One region of the Arthrobacter sp. StoSoilB22 genome, then DNA from elsewhere that is predicted to be linked to it. Evidence: riboswitches for the same ligand, from Rfam matches in the RefSeq annotation. Region 1 holds a riboswitch; the other holds the start of a gene.
What was found. A riboswitch is a leader RNA that binds a small molecule or an ion and turns the genes downstream of it on or off. The one in region 1 is predicted to bind cyclic di-AMP.
Positions count from the first base shown of each region.

Region 1 (7,577 bases):
TCTCGTCTGCCTTCGAAAAGGACAGGCGAATTTCGCGTTCTGCAGTCATTGCAGGGGTCATTGGGGGCCTCCTATTACGTGCCGCATGCGAGGGCGACCCATCAATCATAGTTGCCGGACCTGAAAATTTGTAAGATGACCGGCAGGCGAGTGACGTGGGTCTCCGCCTGAAGTCCGCCTTGGTGACATCTCGCGAAGGGGGGGCGCCCTCTTGAACCCATGGACGTGGTGGCGGGATTCGAACCCGCGTACGCTGCTTTGCAGGCAGCTCCCTGGCCTCTTGGGTACACCACGTGCAAACGACACTAGGTGCCTGAACGCGGGCCGGGCAAAGTTGGTGTCCCCGCCTTTCGCAGGGCTACGAACCGTTGCTAAAGGTTGCTGCCCGTGAAGCCGTAAGCATCGTAAAAGGCTCATTACGAAGCAAAATCGCGTGCTCGTTGGGAGTCTCACTGGGTAAGTGGAAAACCGAGATCGGCGCGTCCGCCTGGTCCACCCTCCCGATGGTTGTTTAAAGACTTTGGGTTGCCCGCCCGAGCGGCCTATCACGTTTCGGTGCCGCCAGCTTTGAAACTCCCGCAGCAAGGAGCAGCGTCAGGATGGCAGCAGCCATGTGCGTGTAGAGAAGGAGATGAACGTTGCCCCCGCTGGCGGCTGCCCCGGCGGGCACGCCCGCCAGGTCCTGGCCGCCGTGCAGGTGATCCAGTACGCCGTTGCCGGGGAAGTAGCCCCCGAACGCGGCAAAGCCGAAGTGAAGGAGTTGCTGCGCCACCCCGGACGCCAGCAGCAACAGCAGAGGCCCGTGGATCCAACGGGCCATGACCTGGGCAGCCAACGCACCGATGGCGGCGAAGGCCACGAGGACGGGGATGGCCGGAGCGCTTCCGCCGGCCACCATGTGCGCTGCAAGTCCCAGGGCCACAGCCACCGGCCCGGCTACCCAAGCCCACTTGTCCTGCACAGGAGTTGCGCTCATTGCCGTCCTTCCCTCCCCACAGGCTAAGTGGAAGAGGAAGGCTGGAAAAGGGGCGGGGAAAATCTAGGCAAGCAAAGTGTTGACTAAGCGGGCCGCAACCTTCGCGGTCCTGGAATCGATGTCGAACTCCGGATTCAACTCTGCGACGTCCACGTGGAGCAGCTTTCCGCTCGTAGCAACCTGCCGGCAGATGGCGCCGATCACCGGCAGCGGCACGCCATAAGCAGCGGGGGCACTCACTCCGGGCGCCACCGACGCCGGCATTACGTCCAAATCGATGGTCAGGTACAGCACATCAACGCCGGCCAGGAAATCAGCAACGAACACTTCCACGGCTTCCGGCGTGCAGAGCTCATCAAGGAGGTACTTCACGCCCAGCCGGTTGGCCGTATCGAAGAGCGTTCGTGTGTTGTTCGGCTCTGAAATTCCGACGACGGCGTACTGCAGTTGGCGCCCAGCGGCAGCTTCCGCGTGGGCCATCTGCAGGAACGGCGTCCCCGAGCTCGGCGTGGGTTCGTCGCGCAGGTCAAAGTGGGCGTCCAGGTTCAGCACACCCACGCGCTTGCCTCGAACAGCGTCAGAACCGGCTACGCCAAGGTAGCTGGCAAACGCGGTTTCGTGGCCTCCGCCCAGCACCACGGTGAGGTTGCCGGCGTCGAGCAGTCCCGAAATGGCGTGCCCGGCGCGCTCTTGGCCAGCCTCAAGTGAGTCGTCCTCCACAACCACATCACCGGCGTCGAACACGTCGCGGTCAAGGTGGAAAGCCAGCGGACCCAGAGCCGCACGGATGGCGGCTGGTGCGGCGGCGGCGCCCACACGGCCCTTGTTGCGGAGGACGCCGGCGTCGCTGCAGAAACCAAGCACGACGGCGGGGCGCGAGGCTGCTGCGGTGCCGGAAACGGTGTGGGGTGCTACAGCTTGCCACCAGCGGCGGTGCTCGGCGCCGTCCCCATCAAAGCGGCCGGTCCACGGTGTGGGATTGACGTCAACGGTGGGGGCGCTTGTTTCCATGCTTCCAGCACACCCGACGCGGGGCCCAAAAACCAGTGACCCAGCGCCGGGAGTGTCTGAAATCCCGGACTGGGCTACTTGACGCCCAGCAGCTCTTCCACGGTTCCGATGCCGAAGAACAGCAGGAAGGCAGCAGCCACAGCCCACATCAGCGGGTGGACTTCGCGGGCGCGGCCCTGGAAGGTGCGGATCAGGACGTAGGAGATGAAGCCGGCGCCGAGGCCGTTGGCAATCGAGTAGGTGAACGGCATGAGCGCGATGGTCAGGAACGCGGGAATTCCGACGCCCCAGTCCTGCCAGTCGATCTTGCCCACCTGGGAGACCATCATGAAGCCCACCACTACCAGGGCGGGGGCCACGGCCTCGAACGGCACCAGGTTGATCAGGGGAGTGAAGAACATGGCAACCAGGAAGAGTGCGCCGGTGACGATCGAGGCGAGCCCGGTTCGTGCACCTTCGCCGATTCCTGCACCGGACTCCACAAAGATCTGGTTGGACGAAACAGAGGCCCCACCACCCACGATCGCTCCGAGCGCGTCCACTTGGAGCACCCGGTCCACGTTGGGGATGTTCCCGTCCTTATCCACTGTCCCGGCCTCGTTGGCCAGGCCCACCATGGTGCCCATGGCGTCGAAGAAGATGCTGAGCAGGATCACGAATGCCAGCAAAGCTGCACCGATGAAACCGAGGTGCTCAAAGGCGCCGAACGGGTTGGCCTTGCCGATCAGGGACAGGTCCGGTGCGCCCCATTCACTGAGCTTGGGGGCCACCAGGGACCAGCCGCGGGGGTTGACGTTGGTGCCGTCAAAGCTTGGGCCAATGTGGAGAGTGAACTCGAGGATGGCAGCCAGCGCGGTGGAAACCACGATGCCGATCAGGATGGCTCCGCGGACCTTCCGGACCACCAGCGCGATGGTGAGGATCAGGCCCACTGCGAATACCAGGGTGGGCCAGCCAAGGAGCTTGCCGTCCACGCCCAGACCGAGTGGAACGGTGGTTCCGGCGGCGTCGGGGATGCGCCGGACGAAACCGGCGTTAACCAGGCCGATGAGGGCGATGAAGAGGCCAATGCCCACAACGATTGCCGTTTTGAGGGCTTCGGGCACCGCCTTGAACACTGCAGTCCGGAATCCGGTCAGCACCAGGATGAGCATGGTGATGCCGGAAAGCACCACGAGTCCCATCATGTCCGGCCATGTCAGCCCGGGGTGCGATGCCACCGTGACTGCGACGAACGCGTTGACGCCCAAGCCTGTAGCCACGGCGAACGGGTGCTTGGCCCAGGCTCCCATGAGGATGGTCAGGATGCCGGCAACGAACGCCGTGGTGGCTGCCACGGCGGTGAAACCCAGCGACGCGCCACTCGAATCGGGTCCGGAGAGGATCAGTGGATTGAGCACCACGATGTAGCTCATGGCGAAGAAGGTCGCGAAGCCGCCACGGATTTCCCGCGAATATGTGGATCCACGTTCGGAGATCTTGAAGTAGCGGTCGACTGCAGAACCTTGTTTAAGCATGAAGGTCTCCGGGGATCGAGGGGGAGTTTGCTCTCAAATCCTATGTTGTCCGGTGCGGGCCCTCCCAACGATTCGCCTAGTCTGTAAGGAAGCCAACACTAGGAGAAACCGCCCCATGCGTACCATCCGCCCGCTTCTGGCCGCCGTCGTCGCTGCTCTTGCTTTTGCTTCCGCCCTGCTGTTTGCAGCGGCACCGGCGTCCGCGCACGACGTCGCCGAGTCCACAGCGCCAGCCAACGGTGCCCGCGTTGCGGAAGTCCCGGCGTCGGTCTCCATTACGTTCAACAACCGCCCGCTCGCGATCGGTTCGGGCGTAACGGTGACGGCCGGCGGCGAGAACTGGGCGGACGGTCCGGTCGAAATCATCGACAACCAGGCCGTTCAGAAGCTCCGCGAGGGCGCCCCTGCCGGCGAGTTCACAGTGGTATGGCGCGTGGTCAGCTCCGACTCGCACCCGATTGAGGGCACCTTCACGTTCACAGCCGCCGCAGGAGGCTCGATGTCGGCGAGTGGTACGGCGGGTGCCTCACCAGCGGCTTCGGCTTCCTCAGCTGCGGTACCAACAGTGGGCACCGCCGCACCAGGGACTGCCGGTAACAATGAGCCAGCCGCCGACGCCTCCCAACCTTTCCCTTGGAGCATTGTGGGGCTGGCTGTTGTGGCTGTGGGTCTCGTAATTTATCTCGCCGTTACCGCACGGAAGAAATTGGCGGCGTCCAACGACTCAGAGGGCGATACTCCCGCGGAATAGCGCGGTTTTCTACGTACCTGCGAATATCTCGAATCGGTTACCGCGACACGCCAGAAGCCCACTTCCCGTTACTTAAATGTGACTTCGGGAGAATCATCGCGTACCGTAGTTCCTGTGCCTGTTCCACGTAGCGGGCACTTCCGGCCTGATTGCCTAGCTCTGCCGCAGTCCGGAATCCGTTCGCAGACAAACCTACGGCAGAGACGGGGAACCCAATTTAGGTCGCTTTCGAGCGTGCCTTGGGGTGAAGTCACGATGCTTTCGCTGAACAGCGGGAGATAGTGGCCGGGTGACTCCCATCCGAATCCGACAGCTAACCTCGCAGGCATCGGGAGAGGCTCTTTCATGTCTTCACGCATTCTTCGCGGCCGTCGTAAGGCGGACAGCGTACGTCCTAATCCGTTCATCTCCATCTCGAAGGCAGTTGCCAGCAACGCTTCAGGCGCTGGTCGTCAGGCAGCTGTTATCGCAGCAGCCTCGGGCCTCGTTTTGACCGGTTCCATTGCTGCTCACGCAGCTGAGACCCCGGTTCAGCGCGATTCCAGCCCCGCAACGGTTGCTGAGACCGTTTCCGAGGCACCCACCAAGGTTGTTACCGCCCTGTCGACGGCTACCGTCAATTTCGAGCGTCCCGCAGTTGCTTCCGTAGCAGCTCCGGTCATCGAAAAGCCGGCCCCCGTTGTTGAGGCCCCCGTAGCCAAGAAGGCAGCTGTCACCACGGCTGCTGCTGCAGCTCCCGTTGCCGCTCAGGCCGCGGTTGCTGCTCCTGTTGCTGCCGCACCTGCACCGGTTGCCGCTGCTCCTGCAGCTGCCCCCGCCGCCGGCGGCGTCAACGCAGCCATGGTTGCTTCGGCTTACGCACAGATCGGTATCTTCCAGGACTGCACCGCCATGGTCGAAAAGGCCCTTGGTTCCGCAGGCATCCCGGTAGGCGACCTCGGTCCCATGCAGTTCATGAACTACGGCAAGGTCGTCAGCGATCCTCAGCCCGGTGACATGATCGTCCAGTCCGGCCACGTTGCTATCTACATCGGCAACGGCCAGGCCATCAGCGGTGGCATCAACGGCAACCAGACGGGCATCCACCCGATCAGCTGGTTGACCGCAACGGGTCCCCTGACCTACGTACGCGCTGGCGCATAAAGCCTCACGCTTCAGTTCAAAGGCCGGTGCCTTCGAAGACTTATGTCTCCGGAGGCACCGGCCTTTGGCGTTAAGTTCTGTTCGTAAAAGTTCAGTGCGGGACGTACGACGGCGGACTTGGCCGGCTTGCGGGGGTGGTAGCGCGTTTGCTTGCGGGACTTCCTAGGCGATGGCGACGCCGGGACCCGCCGGCAGGGCAACCTTGGAGGAGATGGCCTGACCCACTGCCTTGGCTTGCCGCAGCACTTCCTTGGGGGACGGAGTGATGAGGTCTCCGACGCCCACCAGGTGCATTCCTACGGCCCGCATGGCCGCGGCAAGATTCTGGCCGACTGCTATGCCAAGTTCGGCCAGCATGCGCCGTAGCTGGCTCTGGGCGCAGCGTGTCACTACTACGTGGTCTGCCAGGAGAACGCCTTGGGCTGTGTGGATTGCCCACTGGCGAGGATGGGATTCGTGGGGGCCGGATGCGTGGAGCCCGGTCCTCAGGCCTGTGGTTGTCATGCTGGCGGCCACACCGTATCCGATATGCCGTGAGGGATCTGAGCCCAGGAAATCCAAGCGGACAGCGCGAGTGGTGTTGCGAACGTCCAGGTGATGACTGGCAGCGTAGTTCCTCAGGTGGCGAAGGATTTCGTTGCGTTCCTGCATTGCTGCCGGATCTGCGGCGTCGGTGCGTTGGAGCATGCCTGTATGGACGGACGGTCCAGTAGTGGATAACGCGCCGAACCCGTCTACCACGATCGAACCCACGCCGTAGCGGCTGAGTTCGCTGGCAACTGCCAAGCCGGACAGGCCGGCTCCGATGATCACGGTGGTGGTGCGTTCCGTGCCGGAATCAGGCGTGAGTGACACTGCTTGGTTCCTCCTTGACGTGTGTGCCTTTCGGCATCGCGTGGGATCGCGTCCGAGTTCCCCAAGCGGCCGCAAGTAAATGACCGGGGCGTGTGGTGTGAGACACGTTTTCCGGCCATTCGGTGACTCGAACACTACCGAACTTTTTCGGCCATGGATAGCCTCTCCGCCTGCGCGTTTTGTCTCTTCGCCGCGAGCACCCCAGGGGCCGCCGGGAACCGAGCCCTGACCGTTATGCACATAGCCCAATGTCGTCTTGATTCGCCACTGCTGACCGAGAATAGTGAGCATTGGGAGGAGGAATTTCCGGGTTTCTCCTGCCCCGGCTGTTGGCAACAAAACAGTCTGGAAGTTCTAGGCCGGGATCCTCTGGCAGAATAGCCGGAACATCAAGCAGTAGGTGGAGAGGCAGGCCCCCATGGACCAGCACGGAAGACACAGTGAAGAGTCACCGGACGGCCAGGACCAGGTTGTGGAACCTGGTGGCATCGTCGTCGGGGTGGATGGTTCAGAGCACGGTCAGTGCGCCTTGGTTTGGGCCGCACGGGAGGCGGAGCGCCGCCAGCTTCCGCTGCATATTGTCACGGCGTACTCCGTGCCAATTTTCGCGGCCTCCGGCTTGGACGGTGGCTACGCAACAGTTGACGATTCCGTCATCCGCGAAGGCGCTGATGCGATCGTTCGTCAAGCCTTGGACAAAGTCTCCGGATATGCCATTGACGTCGATGCTTCCGTGGAAAACGGTGATGCCGCTGGTGTCTTGTTGGACCTTTCCGAGGAGGCCGCGCTGCTGGTGTTCGGCAGCAGGGGTCGCGGTGGGTTCGTCGGGCGCCTCCTGGGTTCGGTGAGTAGTGCCCTGCCCGCGCACGCCAAATGCCCCACGGTGACGGTCCCGCTCTATTGCGCTGACCGCCTCGGTGAGAACACCGAGGACAAACACATCAAGGCCGAGCACGCCAGAACGGGCCCGCGCACTGTGGAAAACGTGGTTGCAGTAGGCGTTGACGGCTCCGAGCAAGCACGCGTTGCTGTGCTCGAAGCTGCCGAGCAAGCGCAGCGTATGGGAGCCACACTGCGCGTCATCTGCGCTGTTCCGCAGTACAGCGGTTCCCTGGCGTGGGTTCCGGCTCCGTTGGACCGCGATGCCCTATTCGCCGATATCAGGGTCCAGCTTGACGCCGGTGTTGCCTGGCTCAGAAGCCACTTCCCTTCGTTGGCTATTGAGACGGACCTCCGGGATGGCTCGCCCGTTGATGTTCTTGTGGAAACCAGCCGCAGCGTCGAGCTGGTTGTTTTGGGAACCCGTGGCCGAGGCGGATTCGCG
Region 1 covers NZ_AP024652.1:410,936-418,512, forward strand. The annotation lists gene LDN70_RS02020 (hypothetical protein) at 1-61, opposite strand, end outside; tRNA gene LDN70_RS02025 (tRNA-Cys) at 221-294, opposite strand; gene LDN70_RS02030 (hypothetical protein) at 512-976, opposite strand; gene hutG (formimidoylglutamase) at 1,040-1,987, opposite strand; gene LDN70_RS02040 (NCS2 family permease) at 2,062-3,504, opposite strand; gene LDN70_RS02045 (copper resistance CopC family protein) at 3,620-4,255, shown strand; cyclic di-AMP (ydaO/yuaA leader) riboswitch at 4,430-4,597, shown strand; gene LDN70_RS02050 (NlpC/P60 family protein) at 4,601-5,398, shown strand; gene LDN70_RS02055 (NAD(P)/FAD-dependent oxidoreductase) at 5,561-6,253, opposite strand; gene LDN70_RS02060 (universal stress protein) at 6,672-7,577, shown strand, end outside.

Region 2 (7,577 bases), 760 kb from region 1:
ATCTGCGTCGATGACTGACTTCTCGATCTCGTAGGCGTTGGAGGCAACGGTCTTCAGGCGGCCCTGGTAGAGGGCGTCGAGTTCGCGCAGCCGGTTGATGTTGATGTCCATGATGGTGACATCAGCACCGAGGCCCAGCGCCATGGCGGCGGCGTTGGTTCCCGCAACGCCGGCGCCGAGGACAACAACCTTGGCCGGGCGCACACCCGGTACGCCGCCCAGGAGGACACCCTTGCCACCGGCCGGAGCCATGAGGGAGGAAGCGCCGACCACTACGGACAGGCGCCCTGCGACCTCGGACATCGGGGCGAGCAGCGGAAGCGTGCGGCCCTCCTGAACGGTTTCATAGGCGATGGCCGTGACGCCGGAGTTGATGAGCTCGGCGGTGAGCTCGGGCTCTGCGGCGAGGTGGAGGTAGGTGAAGAGGATGAGGCCCTTGCGGAAGCGGTGGTACTCGGCCGCGATGGGTTCTTTGACCTTCATGACCATGTCCGCGCGGGCCCAGACGTCGTCGGCTTCGTTGACGATTTCTGCGCCGGCGATCGAGTATTCCTCGTCGGTGATGCCCGAGCCGAGGCCTGCGCCGCGTTCAACCAGAACGGAGTGTCCGTGGGTGCGGAACTCGTGGACGCCGGCAGCCGTGATGGCTACGCGGAACTCGTTGTTCTTGATTTCTTTGGGGACACCGATGATCATCTGTGGGCTCCATCGTTAGCGGCCTCTTCGGCCGAAAAATGTGTTGCGGGCTGTGATTCCAGAATAAATCCGGCTGTGAGGCAGGCGACATGGAGCAAGAACTGCCCGCACAGGAAAACCCTGTGGATACAAGGATCCTAGCCGGGCAAGTTCGACATTTGTCGAGCACTGAAGCGTCAAGTGTCGCCTGCTGTTGGTACGCTTTTCCGATGCAGCAGGACGTGGAACAGATCGTTGAACGGGTGGCTTTGAAGCTGGGCCGCGGGCTCTCCCTGGAAGACCTCGACGGCGTTCTCCTCGCCTACAGCTCCAACCAGTCCCACGCCGACCGCGTCCGCGTGAACTTCCTCCTGAGCAAGCGGGTACCCAGCGACGTCAGCGCATGGCAGCTCGCTCACGGCATTGCTACGGCGGTGCGACCCGTGGTGGTTCCAGCCAACGACGAACTGGGCATGTTGGGCCGCGTCTGTGTCCCCTTGCTGGTGCGCGGTTTCCGCGTGGGGTACTTGTGGGTGCAGCTTGACCTTGAAGAACAGAGCGCGACGGCGATACTCGCCGAACTGCCAGGCGTGCGGGACGAGCTGGACCTGCTGGCGGGCTTGCTCCTTGATTCCAACACGGCTGAATCGGAGTTCCGGCGACGGCGTGAACAGGAGTTTCTGTCAGCCTGCGGCGGCGAATCCAACGCTGTGGCCGCCGTCGCGGGTTGGAAGGAAATCCAGGGCCGCGGTCCGTGGCAGCTGGTGACTATCCTCGACCCCTATGGTGCGAGGTCCGACGTCGATCCCATTGCAGCTACCCTGACGCATCGATCTGCCGCGCTGCAGTCCACCATTGGCGTGAACGCCGCGTTGTTCAGCGCCGGAACGGAGACGCATTCCGTTGTGTTGTTCCGCGAGTCGGGCGGCCGGGCGGACCATGCCCAGGTTTTGGTGCACTATCAACTGGAGCTCGCCAAACGCGCAGGCCGCAAAGTGGACAGGGTAATCTTGGGGATCAGCGAACCATTCCAAGTTATCCGGCAGCTGTCCGGTGCGTACCGGCAAGCGAAGGTTGCTGCCCAAGCGGCCGCAGTAGACCTCCCTTTGGGTGAGCTCGTGGACAGCCGAACTGTTGGCGTGTACCAGCTGTTCGATCGTTTGGTAGCACCGGGCGGTTGGGATGACACGGGATCTGTGCATTTCAGGGCACTCGAGGACCACGACAAAAACGGCGAACTCCTGCCCGTCCTTGAATTGCTCTATGACAATGACGGCTCGGTTCAGGACGTCGCCGCCAAACTTCATCTCCACAGGAGCAGCATCTACAACAGGCTCGGCCGGATCCGCCAGCTCATCGGTGCTGATCCGTTGAGTGGCGCGATCCGGCTCGAGTTACATGCGGCCCTGAAGGCCAGGCGTTGGGCAGTACGGCCACGGATCTGAGCCTGCTTCCCCTTGTAAGTACGAAGTATGCGGTGTTGCCTTACGAGCGCCGCAAACGCTGGCAGCTCCAGCGCCCCATCCGCCGACGGAACGTGGCAGTCCGGCTGCTGCTGCAGTACCGGCTATGCCACCCCGCATGGGTGGACGTACGCGGCAGGCGGGTGCTCAACCGAATACCTTCTGTGCGGCATCGAGGATGTCCTGAAGTGCCGATTCACTGGGCTGCGGTGCTGAGGCAGCGGTCGGCTTGCCCGGTTTCGGCTTGGACGTCGGCGTTGCAGTATCCGTCGGCGTTGGAGTCGGTGTGGGAGTCGCAGTTCCTGTGGGAGTCGGGGTCGGTGTGGGAGTGCCCGTTGGCGTCGGCGCAGGCGGTGTAGTGATGGTGTCCGAGGGCGGCACATCGCTCGGCGCGGGGGCCGGCTGGGTGGGTGCCGGGCTGGTGGCGCCAGGAACTGCCGGGACTGCGGACGAGCCCGCTGACGGAACCCATACCGGGTCCGCGAGCGAAACCTGTGGGGTGGGAGTCGACGACGGCGACACCGCCCCGGGTGCCTCCGCGATCGTCGCGGGCTGGCCGGCCTCGGAGGAAGCCGTTGCCCCTGATGCTGTGGATGGCGTGGAGGCCGAAGGTGATGACGCCGTGGTGTAGGAAGCCTTGGGCCCGGGCGATGCCGAACCCGAGGTGCGGCCTTCGCCCCCGCCGGCTTCCTGCGACGGGGTTTCCTGGCCGAAGAACGGAAGTTCAAGGGCCGGCCCCAAAGCGCCGGCTGTCAGCACGAGGCCAAGGGCCCCCGCCACCACGGCCATGCGCTGGCTCATGTGTTTGACCGAAGCCGCCTTGCGCAGGGCGGCCTGTGGTTCGCGGCCGAACGGCTCACGGCCGAACGAGGATGTGGCGCCAAAACCGGACTTGGTGGTGGGCGCAGCGGCCGGCTTTCGAACGTCCCGGCGGCTTGCCAAGGATGCTGAGGCTGTAGCGGCTGCGGCCACCTGAGCCGGAGACTTGCCGCGCGGGGACTCAGCGTCCTTGCGCGGGGACTCCGTGGGTTCCGGCGTGCGCGCGGACTCATCGCGGGCAGTGACTACGGGAATGGCCGCAGTTGCGGGTTCCGGCGTTGCAGGCTGCACTACTGGAATAGCCGTGGTGGCGGGTTCCTGGCTGGCCGGCGGAACGATGGGGATGGCTGCGGTAGGAGGTCCCGGTGTGGTGGACTTCGGAGCTGCCGCCGATTCCTCGGGCGCGAGTACGGCCCGGGCAGCACGCTCGCGCTCGGCTGCGCGGATTTCCGCACGCGTGGTGGGTTTCACCGCGGCGGGCATGGCCGCCGTGGCGGGTTCCGGCGTCGTGCTTGACGTTCCGCTGACGGCGGCGGAATCTGCCGGCGCGTTGTCAAGGAATCCGCTGGGTTGGGCCCGACGGCGTCCGGTTGGCTTGGTGCGCTCGCCTTCAGTCTGGGCGCGGCGCGGCTGATCCATGGTTGGGGACATGGTGGTTGCCTCTCAACGCCTTCGAGGTTAGCTGTCGGGTTCGGACGAGGCCGTCCGGCCGCGCAAGGCGGCTTCACCCCAAGGGCTTGTGGGTAACAAGCCCGGGAACCTGGGTCCCCCGTCTCTGCCGCGGGTCTGGCGGATCCCGGATTGCGGCAGAGCTCGGCGTCAATCCGGAAGCGGCCCAGCGGAGATATGGGTCGCCCTACGACGGTACATGAGCCGGAAAGTAAAGTCACATTAATGTAACGGGCGGTAGTTCAGCCTAAGCGGTAGGCTTCTGGCGCTTAGGCTTCGGGGCCGGTGCTGGGCGGCACTCGCTGGGCCGCTCGACCAAGATATCCCTGGCCAACACTAGCTTCGGCGCGCACCGGCGGGTAGACATTGTCTATGGACCTGCCTGTGATGCCACCCGTCTCGCCCATGCTCGCCAAATCCGTTCCGACCATCCCCGATGTTGGGCACTACGAGCCCAAATGGGACGGCTTCCGGACCATCGTCTTCAAGGACGGCGACGAGATCGTCCTGGGCAGCCGCAACGAGAAGCCCATGACCCGCTACTTCCCGGAGCTGGTGGATGCCCTCAGGAAGAACCTGCCGGACAAATGCGTGATTGACGGCGAAATCGTCCTGATCGAGGGTGGCCGGCTCGAATTCGAGGTGCTCCAGCAGCGGATCCACCCCGCCGACAGCCGCGTCCGTATGCTCGCAGAGAAGACCCCGGCGTCCATGATTGCGTTCGACATCCTCGCGCTGGGCGATCAGAACCTCATGGACAAGCCGTTCTCCGAGCGCCGGGCCATTTTGGAACGTGCGCTCGCCGAGGCCGAGCCGCCTGTGTATGTGACTCCTGCGGTGACTGATCTGGAACGGGCGCGGGAGTGGTTCGTACAACTGGAGGGCGCGGGCCTGGATGGTGTGCTGTCCAAACCACTGGATGGGGCGTACCTCCCGAACAAGCGGGTGATGTTCAAGACCAAACACGAGCGCACGGCCGATTGTGTGGTGGCTGGGTTCCGCTGGCACAAGACCGCGAAAGTAGTGGGCTCCATGCTGCTTGGCCTGCACGACGACACCGGCCGGCTACATCACGTGGGAGTGGTGGCATCGTTTCCCATGGCCAAGCGCGAGGCCCTGGTGGCTGAGCTTGAGCCGTATCAGATTGAACTCGACCAGCACCCGTGGGGCGAATGGGCCAAGCAGGACGAGGCTGCCGGGGGTTCACGCATGCCGGGCGCCCAAAGCCGCTGGAGCGGGGGCAAGGACTTCTCCTTCGTGCCCCTGCGCCCCGAGCTCGTGATCGAAGTGAAGTACGACTACATGGAGGGGGACAGGTTCCGGCACACCACGCAGTTCCGCAGGTGGCGGCCGGACAGGACCCCCGGGAGCTGCACGTACGCGCAGCTGGAAGAGCCCGCTGAGTACGATCTCGGGGAGATCCTGAAGCTACCGAACACCTAGGGCGTTGCCAACCCGCTGTTACGTCGCTGGCCAGCAACGAAACAGCGGGTTAGCAACGTAACAGCGAGGCTTGCAGCGTAGTTACTCGTGGTGGCCTTGGTCGCTGCTCATGCTGCCTTCGGCCGGCGGGGTTTCTCCCGGAGGAACTCCACCGCCGGGCTCCAACCCTGTGACGTTGCCGTCCAGGGGGTCCGGGTTGGCGGAGGCTGCGGGATCCTCGTCCTCGTCCTGGCGCATATCGGGATCTTCGTGGATGCTGTCGGCATCGGAGGTCGTGTCATAGGATCCTGTGGCGAAGGGTCCTGTGGCGCCGGTGGTGCCGAAGCCCTGTGTCTCTTCAGTTGAGTCTTTGTCAGTCACGATCAGCCCTTTCGTAAGCAAACTTACTAATGCGCTTGCTCCGTCAGCCTAGCCGGGACGCGGCTACCCGACAAGCGGCACCCAGTCCAGGTGCCGGCGTCGTGCGTCAGTGTTTAGCGGTGCGGAGTGGTAGCGGTGACGAAGCTCCGGATGGCATCCGCCACAGCCTTGGGACGCATGTGCTGCGCCACGTGCCCGACGCCCGGAATCTCTACCAAGCGACCCTGTACCACTGTCCTGGACAACCGCAGTGACCAATCCGGGCCCGCCACCTGGTCGCGGCTACCGCGCAGGACCAGCAACGGTACCTGGATGCCGGCCAGCCTTTTCTCCGTGGGGTATTTCATCATCACCGGCAGCTCGGTGAGGTACCAGCGCGGGCCGCAGCGGAAGTAGTCGGACATGACGATCGCGTTGGACGTGGGACTCTCGCGGAGTATTCCGTCGAGGGTCAGGGCCAGCGACTGCCGCCACACATTTTTATGCCGTGAATCCACCACGGGACCCATCAGTACTAACTGCTTGACCTGCTCGGGGGCGCGCAGGGCCGCCTCGATGGCAAATTGCGTACCCATCGAATGCCCCACCAACACGTAGGAGTCGATGCCACACGACGCGAGTGTATCGGCAATGAACGCGCCGTAGTCCTCCACTGAGAGCTGGCGACCGGGCTTGGGCGTCCCGCCAAAACCGGGCAGGTCCAGCGAGTACGTCGGTGCGCTCGCCGCGAGAACAGCATGCAACCGCGCCAGGTATCTATGCGACACCCCGATCCCGTGAATCAAGATGTACGCGGGTTCGCTCCCCGGCTCTGCGCCCGGCTCCGGCGCAGGCGAGCCTTTCGTCCAATGGATCCTGCCGGTCAGGCCTAAGGCCTGGACGTCGGCAGAAAGCAATCCTTTTGTGTCCCCTGGCATCTTCACTCGTTTCCCAACCGTTGCAGGAACACCGGAGCTCCGGGTCCGCTCACTTCATCGCTCCCGATCGGCCGCCCTGACACCGCAAGCAGTAATGCGCTGAGTACGGTGGCCCCGTGCTGGGCGGGGTAGTCGCGGCGGATGCCGGAGCACAGGGACGGCGTCTGCCATTGCGCTGGCTCAAGCGGTTCGAGGTCTTGGATCAGCGCACGACGCTCCTGGTGCACCACGGGCCAAACGGTCGAAGGGGAGCTTTTTGCCATACCGCTATTGAACAGCATGCTGGTGATGTGGGTTGGCTAGCTCTGGGAATCGGTGACGTCGTCTGCCGTAGCCGCTTGGGCTTGCTGCTTTTTCTTCTGCGTTGCCAGCCATTCAATGATGGCGGCCTGCCGGATGCGACGATGCGTTCCCCGGTACTCCACCGGGATTTCGCCGCGATCGGTCATGTTGCGCAGATAGGTGTGGGAGATGCCGGCAAGCTCAGCGGCTTGTGAGGTGGTGAGCATTTCCTCCACGCTGCTCACCGTCACCGTTTCGCCACGGCTCAGCCTGGCGAGGAGGTCGACGACGGCGTCCCTCGCCTCGGTGGGCAGGCGGTGGACCGTGCCATCTACGAACACGGTGATGTCATCGCTGTCTTGGAGGGAGCGTGCCAGATTCCGGGCGTCATCGGCGGGCAAGCCAGGAGTGACGCGGGGAGCTATCAATGCCATGGCAGAAGCCTAGCGCGTGGCTCACGTTGGACCGTCGCACACCGCGTCCAGCATCCATTGAGACGGATCGCTGCACCTTGGACGACTCCAACCGTCCAAGGTGCAGCGAATCGTCGTACCGGCCCAACCCGGCGAGCAGCTACTCTGCGTCCAAGTCCGTCTCCAGCAGCTTGACCAGTGCGTCCAGCGCGGCGTCGGCTCCGTCCCCCTCGGCCCGCAGCACCACTACGTCACCCTTGGCAGCGCCGAGCGTCATGAGCGAAAGGATGCTCGCGGCGTCGAGCGCGTCATCGGCGGGTTCGCCTTGCATGGCAATGGTGACCTCCACGGGCTGCTCGCCTGCAGCCTCGGCGAACAAGGCGGCGGGGCGGGCGTGCAGTCCGGAGCGGCTGGCGATGGTGGCTGTGCGTTCGGGCATGGATTTCTCCTAAAAGTCGGAAGCGAAAAGTTAGAGGCCGAGTTCTTCGAGTACGGGGAGTTTGGCGCGGACCCAGTCGCGGGCCTCAAGAGCGCTC
Region 2 covers NZ_AP024652.1:4,208,510-4,216,086, reverse strand. The annotation lists gene ald (alanine dehydrogenase) at 1-696, opposite strand, end outside; gene LDN70_RS19500 (PucR family transcriptional regulator) at 906-2,120, shown strand; gene LDN70_RS19495 (hypothetical protein) at 2,286-3,608, opposite strand; cyclic di-AMP (ydaO/yuaA leader) riboswitch at 3,611-3,759, opposite strand; gene LDN70_RS19490 (ATP-dependent DNA ligase) at 3,999-5,069, shown strand; gene LDN70_RS19485 (DUF6480 family protein) at 5,151-5,429, opposite strand; gene LDN70_RS19480 (alpha/beta fold hydrolase) at 5,543-6,346, opposite strand; gene LDN70_RS19475 (maleylpyruvate isomerase mycothiol-dependent enzyme family protein) at 6,349-6,609, opposite strand; gene LDN70_RS19470 (helix-turn-helix domain-containing protein) at 6,646-7,062, opposite strand; gene LDN70_RS19465 (HPr family phosphocarrier protein) at 7,202-7,480, opposite strand; gene ptsP (phosphoenolpyruvate--protein phosphotransferase) at 7,511-7,577, opposite strand, start outside.
Region 2: another riboswitch for cyclic di-AMP. It lies ahead of LDN70_RS19495 (hypothetical protein); the one in region 1 lies ahead of LDN70_RS02050 (NlpC/P60 family protein).